DNA from 2 places in the Frankia sp. CcI156 genome. Region 1 is predicted to be linked to the other one. Evidence: predicted binding sites of a transcription regulator. Region 1 holds the regulator's gene; the other holds the start of a gene.
What was found. The regulator LexA, encoded in region 1, represses DNA repair genes until DNA is damaged. The targets are predictions, from matches to a motif close to CGAACNNNNGTTCG.

Region 2: a site for LexA is predicted at 1,367-1,380, ahead of ruvC (crossover junction endodeoxyribonuclease RuvC). Genes of this name have one in related genera too.

The regions. Positions count from the first base shown of each region.
Region 1 covers NZ_MOMD01000023.1:24,596-28,791, forward strand. Annotated here, with positions in the region: gene hflX (GTPase HflX) at 318-1,778, shown strand; gene lexA (transcriptional repressor LexA) at 1,844-2,614, opposite strand; gene CcI156_RS10740 (LysM peptidoglycan-binding domain-containing protein) at 2,919-3,293, shown strand; gene nrdR (transcriptional regulator NrdR) at 3,623-4,168, shown strand.
Region 2 covers NZ_MOMD01000005.1:35,521-39,120, forward strand. Annotated here, with positions in the region: gene pdxT (pyridoxal 5'-phosphate synthase glutaminase subunit PdxT) at 1-524, shown strand, start outside; gene CcI156_RS02650 (YebC/PmpR family DNA-binding transcriptional regulator) at 547-1,302, shown strand; gene ruvC (crossover junction endodeoxyribonuclease RuvC) at 1,406-1,924, shown strand; gene ruvA (Holliday junction branch migration protein RuvA) at 1,921-2,664, shown strand; gene ruvB (Holliday junction branch migration DNA helicase RuvB) at 2,779-3,600, shown strand, end outside.

The DNA of each region.
Region 1 (4,196 bases):
GGGGAGTCGGGCGGCCCGAGCTGTCCCAGATCGTCGCGGCGAGGCGGTGGGCCCGTCTTTCGTGGTACTCGTGGTACACGTCGCAGAGGCTACGTCGGCGGGGCGGCAAAACGGTTCGCGATCGACGTGGTGACGTGGGACCCTGGTTGGCGACGGGATTCGCCGGGAAACGAGGGGGAGGCGCGCCACGAGTGCGGCAGGGTCTTCCGGTCCGGCGGATCCTCCTCGGGCCACCGGGTCGTGGGGCCCGGCCGGAGCAAGCGGCACGGAATGATCGCGGAATGGTGCGGTAGCGGGCCGCGTTGAGAACGGATGGTATGACACTTCCTGCTGACGCCTTCGATGCGTCCACTCTCGACAGATCCCTCATCAAGCTGACCGAAGCCGATTCGTCTTACCTGCCGAACTTCTTCGACGATTCTGGGGACGGTTTCGACCTGGAGGATCGCGCCGCGTTGCGGCGGGTTCCCGGTCTCGCCACCGAGCTCGACGACGTCACCGAGGTCGAGTACCGGCAGCTGCGGCTGGAGCGTGTCGTCCTCATCGGCGTATGGACGTCGGGTTCCCCGCGGTCGGCCGAGAGCTCCATGGCGGAGCTCGCGGCGCTCGCCACGACCGCCGGTTCGGTGGTGCTCGACGCGCTCGTGCAGCGTCGCGACCGGCCGGATGCCGCGACTTACGTCGGTTCGGGCAAGGCCCGCGAGCTCGCCGAGGTCGTCGCGGCGACCGGCGCGGACACGGTGGTCTGCGATGGCGAGCTCACCCCGGGTCAGCTGCGGCAGCTGGAGGAGGTCGTCAAAGTAAAGGTCATCGACCGGACGGCCCTCATCCTGGACATCTTCGCCCAGCACGCGACCTCTCGCGAGGGCAAGGCCCAGGTCGAGCTCGCGCAGTTGCAGTACATGCTGCCCCGGCTGCGTGGGTGGGGTGAGTCGATGTCGCGGGCCGCGGCCAGTGGCGGCGGCCGGGCGCCCATCGGTACCCGTGGTCCCGGTGAGACGAAGATCGAGACCGATCGTCGGCGGCTGCGGGCCAGGATGGCGCGGTTGCGCCGCGAGCTCGCCGCGATGACGACCGTGCGGGAGACCAAGCGTTCCGCCCGGCGGCGGGGTGAGGTCCCCAGCGTGGCGATCGCCGGTTACACCAACGCCGGTAAGTCGTCGCTGCTCAACCGGCTGACCGGCGCGGKTGTCCTGGTCGAGGACGCGCTGTTCGCCACCCTTGATCCGACCGTGCGGCGGGCGACCCTGCCGGACGGCCGGGCCTTCACCCTGACCGACACCGTCGGATTCGTCCGGCATCTGCCGCATCAGATCGTCGAGGCGTTCCGCTCGACGCTGGAAGAGGTCGCCGATGCCGATCTCATCCTGCACGTTGTGGACGGATCATCGCCGGAGCCGGCCGCGCAGATCTCCGCCGTGCGCGAGGTTCTCAACGACATCGACGCGGGCGGCGTTCCCGAGCTGATCGTCGTCAACAAGGTGGACGCCGTGGAGCCGACGGTCGTCGCGGGGTTGCGCCAGCTCGCCCCGGACGCCGTGTTCGTCTCGGCACGCACGGGCGAGGGGCTGGCCGCGCTGGTCGACGCGCTCTGTGCCCGGGTGCCGCATCCCGACGTGGAGATGCGCGTGCTCGTGCCCTACACCCGGGGCGACTTGGTCTCCCGGGTGCACGCGAACGGCGAGGTGCTCACGATGGAGCACACCGAGACCGGTACCCGGCTGTCCGCCCGGGTTTCCTCGGGACTCGCGGCGGAGCTGCACGCCTACCGGGCCTGAGCCCAGGAGCGATCAGACGCGAGGCAACCCGGCCGGCCGCCCGCCGGGCGGCCGGCCGATCCACATCAAACCCTGCGGAGCACAGCCACGATCCGGCCGAGGATGGTCGCATCCTCACCGGGGATGTCGGCGAAGGCCGAGTTCTCCGGATGTAGCCAGATCTTGCCGTCCCGAACCCGCAGACGCTTGACCGTCGCCTCCCCGTCGATCATTGCGGCGACGATCTCCCCGTTGTCCGCGACCGGCTGCTGGCGGACGACCACCCAGTCACCGTCGCAGATCGCCGCGTTGATCATCGAGTCGCCGACGACCCGGAGCAGGAACAGAGTGCCCTCGCCGACGATCTCCCTGGGTAGCGGGAAGACGTCCTCGACCGCCTGCTCGGCCAGGATCGGGCCACCGGCGGCGATCCGGCCCAGCACCGGCACGTAGGCCGCGTCCGACTTGCTTCCTTCGGTGGTGCCCGGCGCCGCCTCACCGACGATGGGAATCGTGCCCGCCACCGTCGTCGCGCCCGCGCCCACATCCGCGCGTTGCCGGGGGTGCTCGACGGTCAGCACCTCCATCGCTCTCGGGCGGTTCGGGTCCCGCCGCAGGTAGCCCTTCTCCTCGAGCACCTTGAGCTGGTGAGCCACACTACTGGTGCTGGTGAGGCCGACCGCCTCACCGATCTCCCGCACGCTGGGCGGATATCCGCGCCGCTCCACCGCGGCCCGGATGACCTCCAGCACCCTGCGCTGCCGGGGGGTCAGGCCCGCGTCCGTGGGGCCTTCGGGAAAGGCTCGCACGTTGCCGCGGGTTCCGCCCCGGCGCGTACCCCTGCCTTGGCTAGTCATCGCTTACCGCTCTCCTCGTCGCGTTTTTCTTCCGCCGTGCGGCCACCGGCCGGCCGGCGACCGCACGGCGGACCGTCCCGCTCCGGAAGCGGTCACCCACCGACTCGCCGCCGTCCGTGACCGGGGGAAACCGCCCGGTTCACACCCGACCGACTCGACGGTAACCGGCGGGTCGCAGAATCTCAAACGTCTGTTCGAGCGTGTCCCTGGCGGTTTCCGGTTCCCGATGCGACAATCGACCACGCGTTCGATCGAACGAAGGTTCGATCTTCGGTGTTCGGTGTCGTCGGAACGGGAGGGTGCCGTGGGATCCGCACACAGGGCGCGGGTCGTCGACCTGTCGATGGCCAGGGACCGGGTGGGTCATCGGCCGCCGGGTCGCCCGCCCGCACCCCCGCCGCTCCGGCTGACCCGGCGGGGTCGGGTGGTGGTGGTATCGATCGTCGTGGCGGTCGTCGTGGCGGTAGCAATCATGATCATGCCTGGGGTGTCGATTGCCGGGCCGGATACCGCGGAGGCGCCGCGGCACCATCTGGTCATGCCGGGGGAGACGCTGTGGGAGGTGGCAGTGGCGCTCGACGAGAGCGCCGACACCCGGGTCATGGTGGACCGGCTGATGCGGCTGAACCACCTGCGGTCACCACTGATCGCCCCGGGCCAGTCGTTACTCCTTCCCTGACGCCCGGCTTCCCGGGTCCACGAGTGTCTCGGCGCAGGGTTCTCGCGCACCGTCGTCTTTCGTCCACGTGCGGTGCCACGTGCGATGCGGACCACACGGACCATACGGGGGTGCTGTCCTCATCTCTGGGGCCGTGCGCTACCTTGGACACAACATCTGGTGCTTACCGGGGTGTAAGTCATCCACAGGTTGTTCCACAGGTCTTCCGCGGGGAGCTGGCGGTCCATCCACAAGGTGGTCTGTCCGGCGTGGATGCCGGGTCCTCAACGGTGTCCCTCATCCCCGGTCCGGGGCGGTCGGCTCCGGCGCGGGCGAAGGAGGCGTAGCGCGTGCGGTGCCCGTTCTGCCGGCATCCGGACAGTCGCGTCGTTGACAGTCGGGAGGCCGAGGAGGGTTCGGCGATCCGCCGCAGGCGGTCCTGCCTGTCCTGCGGTCGCCGGTTCACTACGATGGAGGAGGCGTCCCTTCAGGTTCGCAAGCGCAGTGGGGCGGCCGAGCCGTTCAGCCGGGCCAAGGTCATCGCCGGTGTCCGCAAGGCCTGCCAGGGCCGGCCGGTGCGGGATGATGATCTCGCGCTTCTGGCGCAGCGGGTAGAGGACGCCGTCCGCTCGTCGGGGTCGGCGGAGGTGCCCGCGGAGGCGATCGGCCGGGCGATCCTCGGTCCGCTCCGTGAGCTCGACGAGGTGGCTTATCTCCGCTTCGCCTCGGTGTACCTGGCCTTCGAGTCGTTGACTGACTTCGAGTCCGCGATCGCCGCGTTGCGCTCCGAGGCCGCCGGACCTCCCACCACGCGGGATGGACCAGCACGACCGGTCCCGCGTGGCGCCGTCGATGTCTCGCCGGTGATCGGCACCCAGCAGGTGCATAGCAGGTAGGGCCGGGACCGCTCGACCGAAAGCGTCA
Region 2 (3,600 bases), on a different contig from region 1:
GCGCGCGGCCGGTGGCGGTGCGCCACGCGGTGGAGCTCGCCGAGGTCGACGGGCTCGTCCTGCCCGGAGGTGAATCCACCACGATCGGCCGGTTGCTGCGCGTGTTCGAGCTGTTGGAGCCGTTGCGGGCGGCGGTGGCCGCGGGGTTGCCCGTGTTCGGTTCATGTGCTGGCATGATCCTGCTTGCGCGGGACGTCGTGGGCGGTCGGCCGGATCAACCACTGATCGGCGGACTGGACATCGTCGTCCGGCGTAACGCCTTCGGCCGGCAGGTGGACTCGTTCGAGGCACACCTCGAGGTCGTCGGGGTGGCGGGGCCACCTGTGCACGCGGTCTTCATCCGGGCACCATGGGTAGAAAAGGCAGGAGACGCGGTCGAGGTCCTGGCCCGTGTCGCCGAGGCGCCGGTGACGGTCCGCCAAGGACCGCTGCTGGCCACCGCGTTCCATCCGGAGCTGACCGGTGATGCCCGGGTGCACCGGCTATTCGTCGACAGCGTCCGATCGTCCGGGTCCGGTCGATGATCGGGCGCAAGAGAGGCAGGTCATGAGCGGCCACTCCAAGTGGGCGACCACCAAGCACAAGAAGGCGGTCATCGATGCCCGCCGGGGCAAGCTGTTCGCCAAACTGATCAAGACGGTCGAGGTGGCGGCCAAGACGGGCGGCGGAGACCCCGCGGGCAACCCGACGCTCGCCGACGCCATCGCCAAGGCGAAGTCGCAGTCCGTGCCGAACGACAACATCGAACGGGCCGTCAAGCGGGGTTCCGGCGAGCTCGCCGGTGGGGTGAACTACGAGGACATCACCTATGAGGCGTACGGCCCGGGCGGGGTGGCGATCCTCGTGGAGTGCCTGACCGACAACCGTAACCGGGCGGCGTCGGATGTCCGGGTGGCGATCACCCGTAACGGCGGCACGGTGGCCGACCCGGGGTCGGTGTCGTACCTGTTCAACCGCAAGGGTGTCGTGCTTATCGAGAAGACCGCCGGCCTCACCGAGGACGACGTACTGCTCGCTGTGCTCGACGCCGGCGCGGAGGAGGTCAACGACGTCGGGGAGGCCTTCGAGGTGGTCTCCGAGGCGACCGATCTGCACGCCGTGCGGGTGGCCGCCACCGATGCCGGCCTGGCGGTCACCTCCGCGGACATCTCCTGGCTGCCGAGTGTGAGCGTGTCGCTGGAGGCCGAACCCGCCGCCAAGGTCCTCAAGCTCATCGAGGCGGTCGAGGATCTCGATGACGTCCAGAACGTCTGGTTCAATGCCGACATCTCCGATGACGTGATGGAGCTCGTCGGCAGCTGATCGTCCTCTCGGGCGATCTGTTGGGCGTGTCGTGGATGTCCGGTTGTGCCGCCGCCCCTAGAATCGAACGAATGTTCTTGTGAACGTGCGGTCGGGAGGGTGGATGCGGGTGCTGGGGGTCGATCCGGGGCTGACCCGGTGTGGCCTGGGGGTCGTCGACGGTGGCCTCGGCATCCGGGCCCACCTGGTCGAGGTGGGGGTGGTGCGCACCCCCGCCACCGCCGAGGTCGCCGAACGGTTGTGCGCCGTGTCCGATGGCATCGACGCCTGGCTCGATCGCACCCGCCCGGAGGCGGTCGCGGTCGAGAAGGTCTTCAGCCAGGCGAACATGCGTACCGTGATGGGCACCGCGCAGGCCGGGGCGGTCGCCATCGTGCTGGCCGCCCGGCGAGGCCTGCCGGTGGGTCTCTACACGCCCAGTGAGGTGAAGGCCGCGGTGACCGGCAGCGGCCGGGCGGACAAAGCGCAGGTCAGTTTTATGATCACCAGATTGCTCGGGCTGACCGAGGCGCCACGCCCGGCCGACGCGGCGGACGCCCTCGCGTTGGCGCTCTGCCACCTGTGGCGTGGGCCGGCGCTGGCCCGGTTCCGTTCCGCCGCGCCGGGCGGACCCACCCGATGATCGCGTCGTTGGCCGGCACGGTCACCGCGCTGACCCCGCTGTCCGCCGTCATCGAGGTCGGCGGGGTGGGCCTGCTCGTCCACTGCTCGCCGTCGACGCTGTCGCGGCTGCGGGTGGGGGAGTCCGCCTCCCTCGCCACCACCCTGATCGTGCGCGAGACCGAGCTGACCCTCTACGGCTTCGCCGACGCCGATGCGCGCGACGTCTTCGAGATCCTGCAGAGCGCGGCCGGGGTCGGGCCCAAGCTCGCCCAGGCCGTGCTCGGGGTGCACGATCCCGACACGGTGCGCCGCGCCGTCGCCGAGGAGGATCTCGCGGTGCTGACGAAGGTCCCCGGTATCGGGCGCAAGGGCGCGCAGCGCATCGTCCTGGACCTGCGGGACCGGCTCGGTCCGCCGGGTGACGGTGCGCCGCTRCCCGGCCCGCGCCTGACGTCGGGACCGGAACCGATGCCGGCCGATGCCGTCGGGGTCGCGGCGACCGTGCGGGAGGCGCTGGTGGGCCTGGGCTACTCGGGTCGTGAGGCCGACGCCGCCGTGTCCCGGGCGCTCGTGGTCCTGGCCGCGCCCGTCGGCGAGGGCGCCGCAGCCGGTRGCGAGCAGGCCGCCCCGGGCAAGGGAGACGTCCCGGGAAAGGAAGGCGCCCCGGGTTCCCGGGCCGGGGCCGACTCGGGAACCGGCGGCGCTCCGCCCGACACCGCGACCCTGCTGCGCGCGAGTCTTGCCGTGCTACGCAGGTGAGGGCCGTTATGACGCCGCCATGCGGCGCGCGACCGCGTCGGGCGGTGGTCAGCCGGGGCGGCGGTCGGTCGGAGCGGGGGTACGTCGAGGGGCGGGGGTACGCGGAGGTGGGACATGAGTGACGACGGCCTGGTGTCCGCCGCGGCGAGTCCCGAGGAGCGCGCCTTCGAGGCCGGGCTGCGTCCGCGCACCCTGGCCGAGTTCGTCGGCCAGCGTAAGGTGCGCGAGCAGCTCACAATCATGCTCGAGGGGGCGCGGGCGCGTGGTCGCCCGCCGGACCACGTCCTGCTGTCGGGCCCGCCCGGTCTGGGCAAGACCAGCCTTGCGATGATCATGGCGCAGGAGCTCGAGGTTCCGTTGCGGATGAYCAGTGGGCCGGCGATCGAACGCGCCGGGGATCTCGTCGCGATCCTCACTGCCCTCTCCCCGGGAGAGGTCCTGTTCCTCGACGAGATTCACCGGATCGCCCGGCCAGCCGAGGAACTGCTCTACGCCGCGATGGAGGACTTCCGGGTTGACGTCATCCTGGGCAAGGGCCCGGGCGCGACCGCGATCCCCCTCGACGTGTCGCCATTCACGCTGGTCGGGGCTACCACCCGGTCGGGCCTGCTGACCGGCCCGCTGCGGGATCGGTTCGGGTTCACCGCCCATCTGGACTTCTACGACGCCGACGAGCTCGCCCGGGTGCTGACTCGCTCGGCCGGCCTGCTGGGGGTCACCCTCACCGCCGAGGGAGCCGCCGAGGTCGCTGGCCGGTCGCGTGGTACGCCCCGCATCGCCAACCGGTTGCTGCGCCGGGTGCGCGACTACGCGGAGGTGCGGGCCGACGGCGTGGTCACCCGCGAGATCGCCCAGGCGGCGCTGCGGATCTACGACGTCGACGGGCTCGGACTGGACCGTCTCGACCGGGCCGTGCTGGAGGCGCTGGTCACCCGG